Regions from separate parts of the Paenibacillus sp. KS1 genome, predicted to be linked through region 2. Evidence: a T-box and tRNA genes for the amino acid it is inferred to sense, from the RefSeq annotation. Region 2 holds a T-box; the other regions hold tRNA genes.
What was found. The T-box of region 2 lies ahead of argS (arginine--tRNA ligase). A T-box ahead of a tRNA ligase gene usually reads a tRNA of that ligase, here a tRNA-Arg.
Positions count from the first base shown of each region.

Region 1: it has a tRNA-Arg gene. The T-box ahead of argS (arginine--tRNA ligase) is inferred to sense a tRNA for this amino acid. The anticodon was not compared.
Region 3: it has a tRNA-Arg gene. The T-box ahead of argS (arginine--tRNA ligase) is inferred to sense a tRNA for this amino acid. The anticodon was not compared.

Region 1 covers NZ_MAIS01000032.1:32,429-38,777, forward strand. The annotation lists gene BBG47_RS12780 (homocysteine synthase) at 1-95, shown strand, start outside; gene asnB (asparagine synthase (glutamine-hydrolyzing)) at 190-2,037, opposite strand; gene BBG47_RS12790 (hypothetical protein) at 2,243-2,551, shown strand; gene BBG47_RS12795 (carboxypeptidase) at 2,559-2,909, shown strand; gene BBG47_RS31075 (hypothetical protein) at 3,006-3,134, shown strand; tRNA gene BBG47_RS12800 (tRNA-Arg) at 3,315-3,391, opposite strand; gene BBG47_RS12805 (hypothetical protein) at 3,650-4,600, shown strand; gene tig (trigger factor) at 4,773-6,059, shown strand.
Region 2 covers NZ_MAIS01000070.1:20,605-26,953, forward strand. The annotation lists gene BBG47_RS20395 (TetR/AcrR family transcriptional regulator) at 1-440, opposite strand, end outside; gene BBG47_RS31235 (M60 family metallopeptidase) at 624-773, shown strand; gene argS (arginine--tRNA ligase) at 1,074-2,834, opposite strand; T-box leader at 2,895-3,138, opposite strand; gene BBG47_RS20405 (DUF3895 domain-containing protein) at 3,314-4,252, opposite strand; gene BBG47_RS20410 (hypothetical protein) at 4,491-4,673, opposite strand; gene BBG47_RS20415 (DegV family protein) at 4,890-5,756, shown strand; gene BBG47_RS30040 (hypothetical protein) at 5,894-6,055, opposite strand; gene BBG47_RS20420 (DnaJ family domain-containing protein) at 6,098-6,346, opposite strand.
Region 3 covers NZ_MAIS01000037.1:39,724-46,072, reverse strand. The annotation lists gene gap (type I glyceraldehyde-3-phosphate dehydrogenase) at 1-424, opposite strand, end outside; gene BBG47_RS14265 (sugar-binding transcriptional regulator) at 466-1,515, opposite strand; tRNA gene BBG47_RS14260 (tRNA-Arg) at 2,188-2,262, shown strand; gene clpP (ATP-dependent Clp endopeptidase proteolytic subunit ClpP) at 2,466-3,047, shown strand; gene BBG47_RS14250 (cytochrome P450) at 3,154-4,320, opposite strand; gene BBG47_RS14245 (helix-turn-helix domain-containing protein) at 5,016-6,349, shown strand, end outside.

The sequences.
Region 1 (6,349 bases), on a different contig from region 2:
TTATTCGTTTATCTATCGGTACGGAATCCATTGACGATATCTTATTTGATTTGGATCAGGCGATTCGTGCAAGTCAGCCTGCTGCTGTCAAATAAGAAGCCATAAAAACAAAGACACACGGACGATACGCTGCTGCGTATCCCGTGTGTCTTCTTTTTATTGGATGAATGAGCTCTTGTGGGCTTCAGGTTACCATGCTACACGAATGCGGTATTCTCGCAGCCAAGTGTCCATTTGAAGCAAATAAGCAAATAATTGAGGGCCGGACATCAGTTGACCGAACCAAGGAAAGTTCGAGCTCGCTTCCTCGGAGGCTGCGATACTGCGGATTCGCTCCGCATTCACAAATTGATGGAGTGGGGATGATGTATCATCCAGCCGCTCCAACGCAAGACGACGAACGGTATTCAAGTAGTTCGGATTGTGGGTTTTCGGATAAGGGCTCTTCTTGCGGTACAGTACATCTTCCGGCAATACGCCTTCAAGTGCTTTGCGAAGCAGACCCTTTTCTCGCCCACCATATGTCTTAATGCTCCATGGAATGTTGAATACATACTGGACGAGGCGGTGGTCTGTATAAGGTACACGAACTTCTAATCCTACCCCCATGCTCATTCTGTCCTTGCGATCCAGCAAGGTAGGCATGAAGCGGGTAATATTGAGATAGGACATGACCCGCATCTTGGCGGCTTGTGCATCTTCGCCAGGCAGCACAGGGACTTCGCGAACGGCATCTGCATACCGATCGGCTACGTACTGCTCTGCGCGAAGCAAGGAAGAAACTTCAGGCTTCAGGAGGCTGGAACGCAGTGGGGTAGCTAGTGCCCACGGGAAGGTACCGGCATTCAGGGCATCTTCTCGATGGAACCAAGGATATCCGCCGAATACTTCATCGGCCGCCTCGCCGGAGAGAGCGACAGTGGCGCCTTGCTTGATTTCCTTACAGAATAAGAGGAGAGAACCATCAATATCGGTCATGCCTGGCAAATCACGAACCTTCACAGCCTGTTCTAGGGAGGCGACAAGCTCAGGGGTATCGAATTTGATCCAATGATGGGTTGTGCCAAGTTCCTCCACCATACGGTAAATCCAGGGCTCATCGGCATTGGGCTGAAATGCATGAGATTGGAAGTACAGATCGTTATCAACATAATCGACCGAGTACGTATGCACCTGGCCAAGTTTATGCCGCTCGTAATGTTGAACGGTAAGGGCCGTCAGCGCACTGGAGTCCAGCCCGCCAGATAACAAGGTGCAGACGGGTACATCAGAGATGAGCTGCCGCTCAACGGTATCCTCCAGCAGCTCACGCACATGTCTAGCTGTCTGTTCGGCGTCCTCTTCATGCGGGATGCTCTCCAGCTTCCAGTAGCAATGAATTCTAAGACCATCCGGACTGTACTTCAAGGTGTGGCCTGGCCGCAGTTCTGATAGCGCTTGGTATATACCGTGTCCCGGAGTTCGAGCGGGACCAATCATCCATATTTCAGCGGCTCCCTCCAGCCCGATGACCGGTTCGATGTCCGGGTGAGCAAGCAATGATTTAGGCTCAGAACCGAATGCGAACCAGCCCTCGCCCTGTGAATAGAACAATGGCTTTACCCCGAGCCGATCACGAGCCATGAACAGATGTCTTTCTGATTCATCCCATATTGCAAAGGAAAAGATACCGTTAAATCGTTCAACACAAGCCTCTTTCCACTCCAAATAGGCAACAAGCAGCACTTCCGTATCACACTGCGTGACAAATGAATGCCCGCGGCTGATTAATTCTGTTCTTAATTCCTTCATATTGTACAGTTCGCCATTATATACAATGGCAAACACCCCTTGCTCCGTGTGCCGAACCATCGGCTGGGCGCCATTCGCGGGATCAATGACAGATAAGCGCCGGTGCCCCAGCGCACATGAACTGGTTAACCATGTTCCCTTCGCATCCGGCCCACGAGCGGATAATGTTGCGGTCATTTGTTCGACAACACCAGAACATTGGGTCAAATCACGGTTCCAGTCAATCCATCCTGTAATTCCACACATGTTACGTTCATCCTTTCCGCACCAATCTGTCCATCCGGAAGAACGAGCACCGGCATGCTGGAAGATTGAGATAATACCATGGGTATGCGCAAATCGGCATAAGATGTATGTCCATCGGGAGATGATAAAAAAAGCTTCACATAAAAGCTGAACCCCGAAGTAAACAGGGCGAGGCAATGGCCCTTAAATGGAAAGGAGGTGCTCCATGGAGCGCCAGCCTTATTATGTATCCGTACAGAATCATTCTGTTGTTGCGGAACAACATGCAGGGAGTTATGAATTTGTAGTCCATGTAAATGAAGCGGAAAGGGATGAGCTTCAAAGGCTGCTGAATGAAGTGGGGGATGCCGAAACGGATCAGATGCGGGATAGCCTCTTGTTATTGACAAGCCTATCGGATGATACGATTAACGTTCCGTATCAGCATAACCTCAACAAAGTATATGCCTACATATACAAATTCGGGACTACTGATACCAAGCGGTTTGTGGAGCAAATTTTAAATAAGGAGTGAGTCAAAAATGGAATTTAAGGCTGCAAAATTTCGTCGTCCTGTTGAAATCGAAGGGCGTCTGTGTGCAGAAGTAGGACTTATCCCTGATGATGACAAGGAGACTCCTCTGCTTGCGTATGTGGCTCCTGTACGAAATGGTGGTTATGAGATTGTTCGCCTTCTGCGCAACGATGCGCATTATGAAGCAGATTGGTATGACAACAATTTGCATAACGCCTTCGAGGAAATCGCTGCGGAGGAATTCATTATAAGCAATAACGAAATCAGCTGCAGTGATCGCGATTCGATTGTTGATGCTGTCTTAGGTTCCACAGAAGTTCGATCAGCGGTGGATGAGTTGTTTCAATTAGACACGTAATGGTATCCGTTATCATGCAGCGGAAATGGTTCGCTTTCTTATCATCGGCTTCGTGGAAAGAAATGATCAAGGTACGATGAAGGGAGGTGAGAAACGATGTCAGAGCAATTCAAGCAAAACAAGGGCAATAAATATGCCCATCAGAAGAAACATGCGGATGCCGTACTATCGAAAAACTTCAAGCATCCAGGCGAGAAGAACCATTGGGAGTTTCACAATAAGTAAAGTAAGTAAATAAGTAAGTTCTGCATCAAAAGAAGGCGGCAATTATACAAGGCTCTGCGATAAGCAGAGCCTCTCATGCAGAGGTATTCTGGGCGATGTGAGTGGGAAATAAAAAAAAAGCCTCACCAACCAATAAAAGGTTCTGTGAAGCATGTTCATGTATATTAGTAAGCAAATGAATGGCGTCCCAGGAGGGATTCGAACCCCCGACCGACGGCTTAGAAGGCCGTTGCTCTATCCAGCTGAGCTACTGGGACATGAATAAGTTAAATTTAGAACATAAATGATTGTATCAAAGAAATTGACTCTTAGCAATAGGAAAATGAAAAAATATTAATTTACATATCTTTTACAGTTTGAGTATCAGGAAAGCACATATGGTGACCGCGCAGGATAAAGAGTGAATATGATATAATGCATCATATAAGAAGCTCACCTAATTGAGGGAGAACGAGCTGCATACATAGGAGAGATTATCGTAATACATAGGCGCAGTACAGAAAGCAGGTGTTCGTATGACAGAAGATTACAAAGAGCCGGCAAAGAATAATGTCATCCTGTTTCCGAAAACTCATGATTACTACCAAATTGAGCTGACACGGATGCTGGAATCTGAGCGTTACGGCGAAGCAATTGCCCTTCTTCAATTCCTGCTGACATGTGATGGTGAGGACGAACGGATTCGGGAAGAGTGGGACGCGCTGCTGCAATGGCTCGTGTCGGCGTTCCCGGAGGCAGTACGTGCTGCTCGTGATTTGAATATGGCTGAGGGAATAGCCAGTTGGCCGGAGTCCACACCGGAAGAGGAGTCTGAAGAGACCGAACAAGATATCCTGCGACGCCAATTCCAGCAGAAGCTGAATGCGGATGGACAATATACAGAGCGATTGTTTGCTACCCTTGTAGAGGGAGAGATGGATGACCGCAAGCTCCTTATTCTTGAGCAGCTTGCAGCAGCAGAAGATCCGGGTGTTAATGAAGCTTTGGCTAAACTGCTCAAAGAGGAGAACCTTAACTCCTTGCTTCAATTCGGAATTCTTCAAGTTATGAAGAGACGGGGAATGCATGGAGAAATCCGCTTCCCTCGCGGGCAGGAGTCGCTGGTCGTACAAATAGAGGATACTCCGCTTGATAATTCGGGGTTCCCAGAGGCCGCCAAGGCACCAGCGGTGCGTGTGAACGAGGCTGCTTCTGTAAGAGAGCCTTCTCTCGCTTATTTTGCTCAGGAGATATGGCAGCAGTATTTGAAGCATATATACGGTTCTCCATCCTATGAACAGTTGTGCGGGCATGGGCAAGAGGATTCGAACGCTTGGGCGGCGGCGCTGCATTTCATCGTGGCTCGAATGCTGCGTGTCGACGAAGAAGTGGAAGTGAAGCAGCTGTACGGTATCACGAATGAACTGCGTGTGCAATATGAGCTAGCGCTCCGATCATTAAATCGATCATTGCGCGTGCAGTCATAGGATCTGAGGCTAAGCAATGAACGGTCGATAGCGCTTTCGTAGAAGGACGAATGTGGGAATGACGCCCTCCTTGAAAAAGTTATCGTAGTCGGCTATACTAAAATGGTTATTCTGGACGTGTTATGTTAGGTACACTCTAGCCATGATCTTTTTTTGGAGGGGAAGGCATAAAATGAAAGCAACTTGGGAAAAAATAGAGAAGAACATTGGGGTATTGGAAGTAGAGGTTAATGAAGATCGCGTAGCAGAAGGATTGGACTTGGCATTCAAAAAAGTGTCCAAGCGTGTTAACGTTCCTGGCTTCCGCAAAGGTCGCGTACCTCGCCCAATTTTCGAAGCAAAATATGGTGTGGAAAGCTTGTATCAAGATGCGATTGACATCATCTTGGGCGAAGTTTACACACAAGCTGTAAAAGAAACAAACATCCAACCGGTTGATCAGCCGGAAATCGAAGTTGAACAATTTGCAAAAGGCAAAACGTTCAAGTTCAAAGCAAAAGTAACAGTTAAACCTGAAGTGAAGCTTGGCGACTACAAAGGTCTTGAAGTGGAAGCTAAGGAAGCTGAAGTTACTGAAGAAGAGCTTGACGCTGAATTGAAGCGTCTGCAAGAGCGTCATGCTGAACTCGTTATCGTTGACGAAGAAACAGCACAAAAAGGCGACAGCGTTGTTATGGACTTCGAAGGATTCGTTGATGGCGAAGCATTTGAAGGCGGCAAAGGCGAGCGCTACACATTGGAGCTTGGCTCTAACACGTTCATTCCTGGATTCGAAGATCAATTGGTTGGCCTTGGAACAGGCGACTTCAAAGATGTTGAAGTTACATTCCCTGAGCACTACCATGCAGAGAACTTGGCTGGCAAGCCTGCAACATTCAAAGTGAAAGTTCATGAAATCAAGCGCAAGCAGCTTCCACAGCTTGATGATGAGTTCGCTAAAGATGTTAGCGAGTTCGAAACTTTGGATGAGTACAAAGCTGATCTTACAAAACAGTTGAAAGAGCGCAAAGGACGCGAACTGGAAGCAGCTCGTGAAGCTGAGCTCGTTGAAAAAGCATCTGCAAATGCAGAAGTAGAAATTCCACGTGCGATGATCGAGACTGAAATTCAGCACATGGTTAAAGACTTGGACAACCGTCTTCGCATGCAAGGCATGAACATGGATATGTTCTTGACATTGTCTGGCCAAACGATTGCAGACTTGCGCGAGCAAATGCAACAAGAGGCTGACAAGCGTGTGAAAAACAACCTCGTTCTTGAGCAAATCGCGAAAGAAGAGAACATCACAATTTCCGAAGAAGAGCTGCAAGAAGAGCTTGATAAAATGGCAGCTTCTTACCAACGTTCTGCGGACGAAATCCGCTCCATCTTGGAGAAGAACGGCACGATTGAAAACTTGCGTGAAGAGGCAGCTCTTCGCAAAACAGTTAAGTTCATTGTGGACAACAGCAAGAATTAATTGCATATCGGCTGCAACTGCATCATGCATGTGAGAGCGGCGTAACAGGATAAGGCACGTTACTTTTTAAGGGCGTGCCTTATTTTTTACCACCTGTCTGGTGAAAGATTGCTGGATTGTAAGTTCTTGATTTACTACATAACGTTTCACCACCCAGTAAAGGGTGTACATAATCAGTATGTAACATATTAGGCGATTCCGACCCGCGAGAAGTCACGAATATAGAGCTTATTTGCAGGGATTACGGGCATTTGCCGCACATAGAATAATGGTAATCGGTGTAAAAATGA
Region 2 (6,349 bases):
TCCAGCTGATCAATCTCCGCTCGCTCCACTCCTAGCTTGAACACGGCCATAAGCTCCCGTTCCATCTGATCCAGATGGGCGTTGACCAGTTCCATAACTCGCTCCTGCATGATAACAGGCGGAAAGAACATCACCCGCAGCAAGAATTTCAATTGATTGCTCGTTTCATAGCGTGCCTCATACTGTTGAATCCATCCGTACAGCACATCCTTAATCGGATGCTCACGGTGAGTCTGAATGTACCGCTGCAAGTGTCCCATTTCCTCTTGTACTGCACGGCGGATTATGCTAACAAACAGATCATCTTTATTTTTGAAATGAGCGTAAATAGATGGCGTCTTGATGCCTACCTGTTCCGCGATATTCGCAAGGGAAGCCCCTTCATAGCCATGTTCTGCAAAATGATTCAACGCGACCTCAATAATTCGGTTAGCTGTCATTCTACTCATCTCCTTCAGACTAACTAATACTCGTTAGGTAATGCACGCAGCGTTCCCTCGTGTAAATACGACGACATATCTATAGCCTAACTAATATTCGTTAGGTAGATCTTTTCACATCTTTTCTCTTTTGTCAACCACGAGTTTCGATACTTAAATATCCTTTTATACATTTAAAATATAATACATCTTCTCTATCCAGAGCTTCACAGGGCATACCTTGAAATGAATAAAGCATCTCTTCCTAGAAATGACGAACAGAAAGTTCAAATGTTTATCCTAATGACATCCAAAAGTGCGAAGCAAAACCTGATCCCATTTTCCGATAAATAGGGATTGAACGCTACATAGGATACAAAAGCAGCCATTGAACAGATGAACCTCCCGCTTATCACTCCGGAATTTTGTAAAATTGCGATAATGACAGTAGCATCAAGAGCCTAATCTGTATGTGACCTGTGCTGAGCCGGGAGACAATCTCCGCGGCTCATCTGTCGTCTACAGATAGACAGGTTCAGATTACGAGTACAAACCAACCCACCACCCCTACGAAATTCATGCCTTACATACGCATAATCAACGAAGTGATGATGATGCGATTCTCTTTTTCACAATTCACATCGATACATCGCCCTACATATGTTCTGGCGCTTCAACGCCAAGTAGGTTCAGCCCCGCTTCAAGCACATGTGCCACCGCTGCGACGATACGCAATTTGTGGCGACGCGCGATCTCATTCTCCACCAGAATCTGCTCCTGATGGTAATAACGGTTGAACTGCTTGGCTGCATCAAGCAAATACCTAGCGAAGATGGACGGCTCATTGCTGTCCACCGCCATCTGAAGAGCACGCTCATACTTGCTGAGAGACTTCAAGCAGATCCATGCTTCTTGACTTACTCCTCCCGCCGCAGTTGATTTCATGCTCGATTGTTCACCTGCGCACTCAGATGCATCCTTGCCAAGCACCCCAGTATCCGCTGGACAATCAGAGTATGACGTCCATCCCCCTTTGATGAGCAAGCTCTTCGCTCTGACGAGTGTGAACTGTACATAAGGGCCGGTTTCGCCTTCATAGCGCAGCGCATCCTCCAGGTTGAAGTCAACAGACAGCATACGGCTGCTCTTCAGGTCACCGAAAATGATCGCACCAATCCCAACCTTCGATGCCACCTTGCCTTTCTCTTGCAGAGATGGATTCTTGTCTTCGATAATTTGCAGCGCGCGATTCTCTGCCTCATTCAATACCTCATCAAGGAAGATAACCTTGCCCTTGCGCGTAGACATCTTCTTCCCTTCAAATGTCATCAACCCGAACGGTACATGCGTACATTCCTGTGCCCATTCATATCCCATCTTGCCAAGCACAGCGAATACCTGTTGAAAGTGCAGCTGCTGCTCCGCGCCAACTACATAAATCAGCTTGTCAGCCTTCATAACTTCCTTACGATAGATAGCCGTTGCCAAATCACGTGTCGGGTAAATTGTTGTTCCGTTTGATTTCAAAATCAGGCATGGCGGCATACCCTCATCATCCAAACGAACGACCATCGCCCCATCACTTTCTTCGAGCAATTGAAGCTGCTGCAAATGAGCGACGACCGCATCCATCTTGTCATTGTAGAAGCTCTCGCCAAGAACGTGGTCAAAGTGAACGCCGAGTCGTTCGTACATGCGATTGAATTCGACCATACTTGCGTTAACGAAATACGTCCACAGCTGTACGGTCTCTGCATCGCCCGCCTCAAGTTTGCGGAACCATTCGCGCGCCTCGTCTTCCAGCTCCGGCTGCTGCTCCGCCACCTCGTGGAATCTGACATACAGCTTCAAGCTCTCACGGATTGGATCTTGGCGCAGCGTACCATCATCCCCCCACAGCTTATAAGCCGTAATCAGCTTGCCGAATTGGGTACCCCAATCCCCAAGGTGATTCACCTTCAACACCTCGTATCCTGCTGCTTCGTACAGGTGAGCGAGCGCATTTCCGATCATCGTAGAACGCAGATGACCGACACTGAACGGCTTCGCAATATTCGGGGACGACATATCAATAACGACACGCTGCCCCTCTCCGATCGACAGCTTGCCGAAAAACGGCTCCTGCATGCGAGCAAGACAAGCCTCGCCATAGTAATCCTGATCAAAACTTATATTCACATATCCACCAGAGGCTTCCGCTCGCATCCGAATGTTATCGCTCTCTTGATTAATGCGTTCAGCAAGCTCCACCGCAATCTGTTGTGGAGAACGTCTCCACTGTTTCGCCAGTGGAAAGCAAGGGAACGCCAAGTCGCCGAGCTCGCTCTGCGGAGGTACTTCCAAGGCACGTTCGATGTCTGCCCCGTTCATGTTCATAATAGGTTCTAGCACTTGCGCGGCAATTTCTTTTAGCATAAGTTCGTTCTCCTCCTGTTGTTGGTTACGGTTCGCAACACGTCAAAAAGCCCCCGTCTACAAAGAGACGGAGGCTTGAATCCCCGTGGTACCACTCTACTTGACCCTACCCGGAAGCTTGCTGCTCCGAAAAGAGTCCACTCGATAAATAACGGCTGTCGCCGGGCTCCCCTACGTCCCCATATAAGGCAGTTCACAGAGCCAACTCCCGGGTCCGCTTCCTCTTCATTCCGTATCGGCTTCCACCATCCCGATTCGCTGCAGCACGGATTGTGCAGAGTACTCTCCCGTTCATCGTTGTTGCGTCGATTTTCATTTTACACATTATATCCAGAACAATTAGGAAAAATCAACCTATTACATGTATTATTTCAGAAAAATATTCCTTACTCTGCCGCCATTCGAGTACGTAACGTCATGGCCAGTAGTGATTCACATCGAATACAAGTCTCATTCTACTACTATCCGTCCAGCTTCGATTACCGCATTGTATACTTGCGATCCTCAGTTCCATTCAATTCGACCGAAATATCTAGATAAGATTGCTCAATAAATTGGCATACATCCGGATAGATTAGAGGCTTGCCTGTTATATAGCGGCGATCTGGCGTTCCATGATCACGTATTAACAATTCACTGATCACTCTTGCACTGCCAACACCGGTCTCCACATATTGCTTCACGGCCGCCCGTTCAGCAGCAGTAAGCCCATTCTCAGCATTACTAACTACTTCTTGAACCACAGCAGCAGGCTCGGGCTCCGTCCACGACCATAAGTCGAACTCCTCTAGAATCGGTGCAGGTGCAGGTGCAGGTGCAGGAGCTGCGCTAGGCTCGCTTGTCTTAGGCGAAGGTGAAGAATTCCTCACCACCGGCTTGCGTCGCAGCATATTGATCTGCTTGTCCAACAAGGGCAGTCCAACCGACAATTGCCGTTGTAGCTGTTCAGGCAAATCTGCCACAGAATAGGCATCTGGAGCAGGTCGCCAATCGTTGGCTATTTTCAATAAGATCTCATCAAGCTCATAATCAATGGCCTCGAATCCCTTCTTAATTGTCGCCACGATTGCAGCATCAATCCCTAAGTGCTCCTTCAAGTGCTCAATGCCGAATTTTTTGATCTCACCTGTTTTCCGGTTTTTCACCTCATGCTGATATCGAAGAGAACGGCCGCATTCGCATCGCAGCTCTGGACTTATCGTCCCCGCATCTTTATAACCCGTATAAATCCAATCATCTAACAGCGCCTCGATGTCCTCTGGTGCCGCATGATCTGGAACATGATGCCCCTTCTCCTTCGCCATCGCATTGGCGAACGCCGTGCGGCGAGAGCGAACGAGATAGTGATTCAGGAACTCACGTTGGTTGTCATTGAGCTGAGATAACATCTCATCCCGTTCCTGGATAGTTAATATCATATCTTCTCCTCCTCGCGCTTTGCTCCATTACTGTCTATTGTACAGGAAGTAGAGCATGGAAGTGAAGGCATGCCTCACATGAAGAAGCCGCCCTAGCGCAGGCAGTCAATCACTCCCTCGCTGGGCGGCAACCTATTGTAGGCACATCGATAAGAACGGCGATCCCTAGGAAGAGAAGCTAAAAGAAGAATATTTATTCTTAATCAATGGCATTTTACTATCGGATCTGGACTTGCCATTATGAAGCATCAATTCGTTCCTGCGGTGCTTGAAAGCATTTCTTGCATACCTTAATCTGTACGCCATTCCCTCTTGTCCGATTATACAGCAGCTTAATGCGAGTGCTGGCGCAGACCGGACATGTACCTCGGCCACGTGAAGGTAGATTCCATAATGATTTACCGCGTTTGTTCTTCGCCATTCTATCCCCTCATTTCCTGTCAATTCATTCGTTCTCCTACCCTTATGTATGAAGGAGGGGAAATATGACTGTATGATTCAGCTTCATCATTTCCATTAAATCCCACAAACTCACAACACTTGATAAACACATTCCTTCACCGTTTTCCCTTCAACTCATGGTATGATGGAGATAAGTACTTCGGTATGAACATGAAAGAAGAAAAGGAGAATGATTATGGCAATTCGCATTCTTACCGACAGCGCTGTTGACCTCCCTCAATCCGTCATTGACGAATTGGGAATTACGGTCATGCCGCTAATCGTTACTATAGACAATAAACAATATGAGGACGGAGTAACTATTACGCCGAAAGCCATGCTCGATGGCATGCGCGAAGGGAATGTATATAAGACTTCTCAACTCTCGATGGAAGTATTGCAGACAACCTTCCAATCGATTGCCGAAGCGAACGAGGAAGCTATCTATATTGCGTTCTCGTCGGAACTGTCAGGAACGTATGCCTCTTCCCGCATTATGCATGATATGGTACAAGATGACTTCCCGTCCTTCACTTGCAGTATTATCGATTCCAAATGCGCTTCACTCGGGTTTGGCCTTGTTGTTAGACAGGCTGCGCTCTGGGCGCGTGAGGGATTGCCTAGGCAAGAGATTATTACACGCACACAATCCCTTGCCCGGCAAATGGAGCATGTGTTCACGGTCGATGACCTGCAATATTTGTATCGCGGCGGACGTGTCAGCAAGTCATCAGCCATCATTGGCGGACTGCTCAATATTAAGCCCGTGCTTCATGTTGAGGATGGAAAACTCATTCCCGTCGATAAAGTAAGAGGCAGAAAGAAATCCATTCAGCGCCTTGTCGAACTGATGGAGGAGCGAGCGAATCTCGATGATAAGCAGCAGGTTATCGGCATCGCCCATGGTGATGACGCAGAAGCGATGGAGCAGTTGAAATCGATGATTACTGAACGCTTCGGGATGACGAACTTCCTGATTAGTTCCATTGGCTGCGCAGTTGGCGCTCATTCAGGCCCAGGAACATTAGCGCTCTTCTTCCCGAATAAATCCTATTCCGCATAAAGGTTTCAACATGGCTGCCCTGGAATTGAAGATGCAGGAGACGAATCCACTCGCTCCTTGAACAGTAAGATGCCCGCACAATCGGCGCTAACCGATCGTGCGGGCATCTGCTTCTTATGTCAGCTTCTGGACTATTGTTACATCCATTTCGCCAATTGGCCCTCTATCGTATCTAATGTAACCTTGGATTTCTGGAATAATGTAGATGGCACGCTCGCGTTATATTTCACGATTTTCTGATTCACATCGGACATCGCAGCCGATACGTCGGCTTGGGGCTGATCATTGCTCAGCTTCATAATACGCTGCAGTTCATCTCTAATCTCATGCTGAAGCGCAAGCTAGGAAGGGACAACATTCGCGTTGTGCAGCACCCCATTCAACGGATCTCCGCCTCGCACCTCTAGCGGCTTGCCCTTGCCAGGCAAATCATCCAATCCGCCCTTCTTCTCATATTGGGTAAAGACATCATCCAACCAATTGCTCATCATTCGTTCAGTTGCTATCGTTTGCGGTGCGTCCTCTGCGATTTCCGATTTGATCGGCTTAACTTCTGCTGACTGCTTACTTTCCTTTCGGAACCAACCCATTGC
Region 3 (6,349 bases), on a different contig from region 2:
TTGCAGCATCATACTTATCTTCGTTAACGCCCATAACGATTGTGATATCTTCGTTAGTAGCAGGTGCGGAGATAATAACTTTCTTCGCGCCGCCTTTCAAGTGCATTTCAGCTTTGTCTTTCGCTGTGAAGATACCAGTGGACTCAACAACGATTTCAACGCCGTTAGCGCCCCAAGGCAAGTTCTCAGGGTTGCGCTCAGCGAATACTTTCACTTCGCGGCCGTTAACAACCAAAGCGCCTTCTTTAGCTTCTACTGTAGCTTCGAATTTGCCATGAGTTGTGTCATATTTCAACAGGTGAGCCAGAGTGTTTACATCTGTCAAATCGTTGATTGCAACGATTTCTACTTCTGAATTGTTCAATGCTGCGCGGAATACGTTACGTCCGATACGACCAAAGCCGTTAATACCAACTTTAACCATTGATGATTCCTCCCATTTCCTTCGCAATTTTTTTATATATCTCAAGACGGCCTGTAAGGCACATCGAGACCACAATGTTTCAATACTTCAACTGCTGCTGCTTCATCAATAACGAGAATGTCTTCGTGTCCTGCACGAAGCACTGCAGTAATCGATTCACCTTTGCTCTGACCTCCAGCAATGGCAATGACTACCTCCATACGAGAGATGTCCTCTAGGCGAAGGCCCAGTGTTAGCATCGTATGAACGACATGCCCGTCTCGGTCAAAATAATACCCGAAAGCTTCTGCAAGCGCCCCTTCTTCGAGCAGCTGCTGGATCGTCTCTTCATCCGCACGGCGGCGCTTCGCCATAACGAGAGCTTCTCCAATGCCATGCACGACAATGCGTGCTTGGCGAATTACTCGCAAAATGTCTTGGATGTTCGGTTCCTGCTTAAGCGACTGGTACGCTTCCTCACTCAGCAAATCCGGCACATGCAAGAGCCGATACTGAGCGCCTACGCGCTTCGCCATCGTGGATGCGATTGTGTTCGCTTGGTATTCCAAGCTCTCCCCAAGTCCCCCACGTGCGGGTACGAACCAATTGCCTTTCAACGGTGATGAACTCGTCAATTGATCTGCCATTGCAGCCAATGTGGAGCCGCCTGTCACCGCCACGACATCTTCCTTGTCCATTACGCTGCTGAGCGCTCTACAAGCCGCTTGCCCGAGTTCTTGCTTCACGGCAGGCGATACATCCGAATTGCCGGGTACGACAATGACCTGCTTCAAACCGAATGCTTGGCGGATACTCTCCTCCAGCTGGCGCATCCCGAGCAATTCGCCCATCACGGATTCCAGCTTCCGGACAAGTTGCCGGCCTTCATCAGTGATTCGCATACCCGTGTTATCCGAATCAATCAGGCCTTGCGCCTTCAATAAATCGGTCTCTGCACGGAGCACACGCTCGGTCATCTGCAATGACGTTGCCAGCGTTCTTCTCCCAATGGAGTCGGACAACATGATTTGATGCAGGATGGTGTAACGCTTCTTCAACAGTTCAATGAGTTCAGGTAGAAGTCGCTTCTGTATTTCTAACCACTCACGCATTCTCTCCACTCCTGCTTCCCATAAGCAACCATTGGACTAAAAACGTCCCATCTCTACATTTTTTGTCCCACCACTATTCTACCGAATAACGCAGCAACTTGCAAGTATCCTGAACCCCTGATTTTGCGCCCAAAATCGCGAATTCTCTGCCTATAAACAACTTCTATAATAAGCAAGCAATATCGAAGTTATTCATTATCAGACAACATATCTAGAAGGGCATACGACTGCCTATGATGTAATTAACCCAAAATACGACAAGTTAATACATATTTCGCAAAAATTTTAGACATTCCTCAGTATAGACATTAATGACGGACATCATGCCCTGCTCGTACCTGCGTTTAAAAAGTTTTGAGCTTTCCTTCACATCCTGTTCGCTCTCTACTTCCCCATGTAGTTTAGACATCGACATTGCTCACTTAGATCGGGCAACATCCACCTTATTTGGCACCGTCCACTTATTATAGAAAGAATTCAACCGTTCCCTCCTTAAAAGTTAAAACCTTAATTATGGTCGAAGGATCCTTTCTGCGGTGCCAATGCAATCATCTCTGTATCCCAGTAATCAGTGGGCACTTCCAAACTTCCCGTTTTTAATAAATATTCAGTGGCGCTCACTTGACTTTGTTATACGCTTTCTTATATAATAAATTTTGCTCTTGTATGAATGCGCCCGTGGTCCAATGGATATGACGTAGGCCTCCGGAGCCTGAGATCAAGGTTCGATTCCTTGCGGGCGCGCCATTTACACTCCTGTCCTTATTTGGTACAGGATAAGAAGCTACGTTACGCATACATTTAGGTGAATAAGCACGGAAGTAACATCTTGAATTTTGCAGAAGCGAAACGATAGATGTTTTTTTCTCTACATAGTTTGACCATCTTTGACTTTTTGTTTCAAGTCCTTTATATTGAATGTGTAATGATATTAGTTAGGAGGGGTTATCTTGAGTTATGTACCCGTAGTTGTTGAACAGACGAATCGTGGCGAAAGATCCTATGATATTTACTCTCGATTGTTGAAGGATCGCATCATCTTCCTCGGAACAGAAGTGAACGATCTCGTGGCGAATTCGATTATCGCCCAGCTGTTGTTCTTGGCTGCAGATGACCCGGAGAAGGATATTCATTTGTACATCAATAGCCCAGGCGGTTCAATCTCAGCCGGCATGGCCATATACGATACAATGCAGCACATCAAGCCGGACGTATCTACGATTTGCGTGGGTTTGGCAGCTTCCATGGGAGCGTTCCTGCTTAATGCAGGTGCCAAGGGCAAGCGTTTCGCCCTGCCGAACAGCGAAATTATGATTCATCAGCCGCTTGGCGGAGCACAAGGGCAAGCGTCCGATATCGAGATTCGCGCACGGCGCATCTTGAAGATGCGCGACACGTTGAACAAAATTTTGGCGGATCGCACAGGTCAACCACTTGAGCGCGTGGAGCGCGATACGGATCGCGACTACTTCATGTCTGCCCAAGAAGCGTATGAATACGGTCTGGTTGATAAGGTTCTTGGCAAAGAGTAAACAGTAAACGTGATACAGCCTCTCTCATGCGATCTATTTTGCATGTAGAGAGGCTGTTTTTTATTGCTTATTTCAACTGACATGAATAACGAAAAGCTAGGTTTACTTAGGTAAGAATGATCGGCAATGACTCGAAACCGAACATAAACTCGCTCTGGATGCGCTTCAACGGCTTGGAATGATCACATTGGTAGTTCGGGAAACGATCGAGCATTGCATTCAACGCTATCCTCGCTTCCAGCCGTGCAAGTTGGGCCCCCAGGCAGAAGTGGATACCATGACCAAACGCTAAATGCGGGTTTGGCTGACGACGAATATGGAAGAGATCTGGCTGCTCGAACACAGACTCGTCATGATTCGCTGACCCGATCCACAACATGACGAACTGCCCTTCAGTTAACATCATGCCATCTACTTCCACATCCTTCTTCACACGGCGAAACATTAACTGTACCGGCGAGGTAAACCGCAGCACTACTTCAATAGCGCCAGGCAGTAAAGAACGATCGGATCTAATATCGTCCCATGCGATGCGCTCACTGTCGAAACACGCTAGAGCAGAAGAGAGCAAATTCGTTGTCGTTTCATTACCAGCTACTAGCAGCAAAATACAGAACCCAATGAGTTCAAAGGGGGACAACGGTTCTCCGTCTGACGTTGCATGCACAAGCCTAGTGATCAGATCATCCTGTGGATTACGACGGCGTTCTTCTGCGATCGCCTCGAAATATACAGCCATCTCCTTCTGGCAATTACTATTGCGGTCAATGTCACCACTCACCGATGCCTCCGACCATTCCCGAAACTGATCTCGATCGTGTACCGGTATGCCGAGTATTTCTGCGATTACAATAATCGGGAGCGGAACTGCGAAGTCTTGAACTGCATCCATTCGTCCATTGCTTTCCACCTTATCTAGAAGCTCATCCGCCAATGCTTCAATTCGTGGAATCATCTTTTCAATGGATCTAGGTGTGAAGGCTTGCGAGACTAATGTTCGAAGCTGGCTATGCTTCTGCGGATCAGTGCGGAGGATGCTGTATTCGATCGGCCGCTTGTCTTCGCTTCGCAATTCGGAGGAAAAATGATTGTAATCAGCAAATATCCTCTTAATATGATCGTATCGGTACGCATGCCAGAACGTTCCCCCCAGCAGCTGAGGATTCTCTGAACGCAACAGAGAGCTCTCTGACCACAACAAAGGACTCTCTGACCGCATAGTTTTGTAATGAGATAATGGCAGCACTTCATGCTCTTGAATCCATTTCATCATTCAACCTCTCCCCTCCTTAACCATGCAACATAGCTTCAGTCACAACTCTTCCTCATTTACAGGGATTCGAAATAATATATTGCATTAAAACTAATATATGTAAATAATAACCTACATAGACCTAGGCCTGTATGCACTGAAACAACTTCGGGTCGACCTGTTACAAACCGAATTCAATTCATTTAGCTACAAAAAAAGGACCGCATCGCGCAAACGCCGATGCGGTCTATATATGTTCTAGGGGTAAACTGTAAACCATGAGAAAGATGAAACGGATCACCTTGTGCAACGGAAGACTCCGGTTGACCAAGGTCAGTAATCGCTGCCGGCAACCCTCCTTCGCAAGAACTCATCTGTCATTCGGTCCATTGTTAGAATACTAGAGTTACATTAAAGAAAACTGAACCGAACCTTAAAATAAGATAAAAAGCAATTCCCTCAATGGCAATACACCTATAATGTCCACCCTACAGAAATTGTTGTACACACCAGGAAATCATTCCATTTCCGATTGGAATCGTTTACAATATGAATATTGCCGCTTTTTTTCAATTTCTCGCTTTACAGATGAAGCGAAACGTATACAATAATTACAAATCATCAACATTTCTTCTCTATTAGATTGTCTTCTTACTTATTGCCAGATCCACTTCATAGCAAGATTACATCAAGAGACTACTAGGAGGCTTGTCAGGATGAGTTGGAACTATTTTCGGTCGAAGCTGCTATTACAGTACATATGGTCGTATATATTGATTTTTCTCATCCCATTAGTGGTTCTCACGATCTTCATCTATCAAAATGCCGTCAACAATCTTCGTTCCGAAATCGAGCAATCGAACGTGAACCAGCTCAATCAGGTGAAGCTGAACATCGATTCTCGCATGACGGAGCTTCGAGACATTGCTTCTCGCATTGCTTATGATGAACAATTGACACCTTATATGATACGACATCCCTATTACAGCCGCGATGCGATATCCGCGCTCGGCAAATATAAAGCGAACAGTTCCATTCTAGAAGAGCTATTCCTTTTCTACAGGAACAGCCACGCCATCTACTCGTCAAAAGGAATGACCAATGTAGATGTCCTCTTTGATCAATACTATCTATTCGAGGACTGGAGCAAGAAGGATATTATTAAGGAGCTGGAAACTGAGCTCTATCCTGTCGTACGACCAGCGGAATCCGTTAACTTGAGCATGAATATTACCAAGTCCATGCTTGCATACATCATACCGATAACGCCTAATAGCTCTTCCCCGCACGGAACCGTGCTGTTCCTGATGGAGGAATCGAAGCTAACGGGGCTTATGGACACCATTCTGAATGGATTCAAAGGCAATACCTACATCTTCGACGATAAGGGCCGTGTGCTTACCCAGAATAATCATGGAGAGCCTATCCCAAAAACTGAGATTCACTTGCTGTCAGAGCTCGGGCCCGGCATCCATAGCTTGAAGCTGGATAATATGCAGCAATCCATTGTTTCTGTTAAATCTTCTATGAATGGGTGGACCTATGTGACGGCTATGCCGAGCGAGCAATTTTTCGGGCGTGTGTTCCATATTCAGACCTTCTTCATGCTCGCGTTCGCTGTAGTGGTCATCGCCGGCATTCTAGCAGCCATAATCCTGGCACGCAAGCAATACCATCCAATCCATGATCTTATGGAATTTGCTTTGTTGAATGAAGAAGCCTCTGCTGCACAGCCGGCACCTAAGAGACGCAATGAGTTGGAGTGGATTCGTAAAACTCTGCATGACTATAGTGCCCGCGTCGATATTCAAGAGCCATTTGCCCGAAATCAATTCCTGCTCATGCTGCTCAAGCATGGGAAGCTGGACAACCCAGAATCTGCACATATTATGGAGATGATCGGCATTGAACTGACAGGCAAGTACTATTTCATCATTGCAATCTCTTGGGACGAGTATCCTGGCGTCGCAGATGCCTTGCAGCATCGTCAGCAGATTGTAGAACTGCTCGAGGAGATCGAAATTCCGGAATACGGTGCACACGCATATGG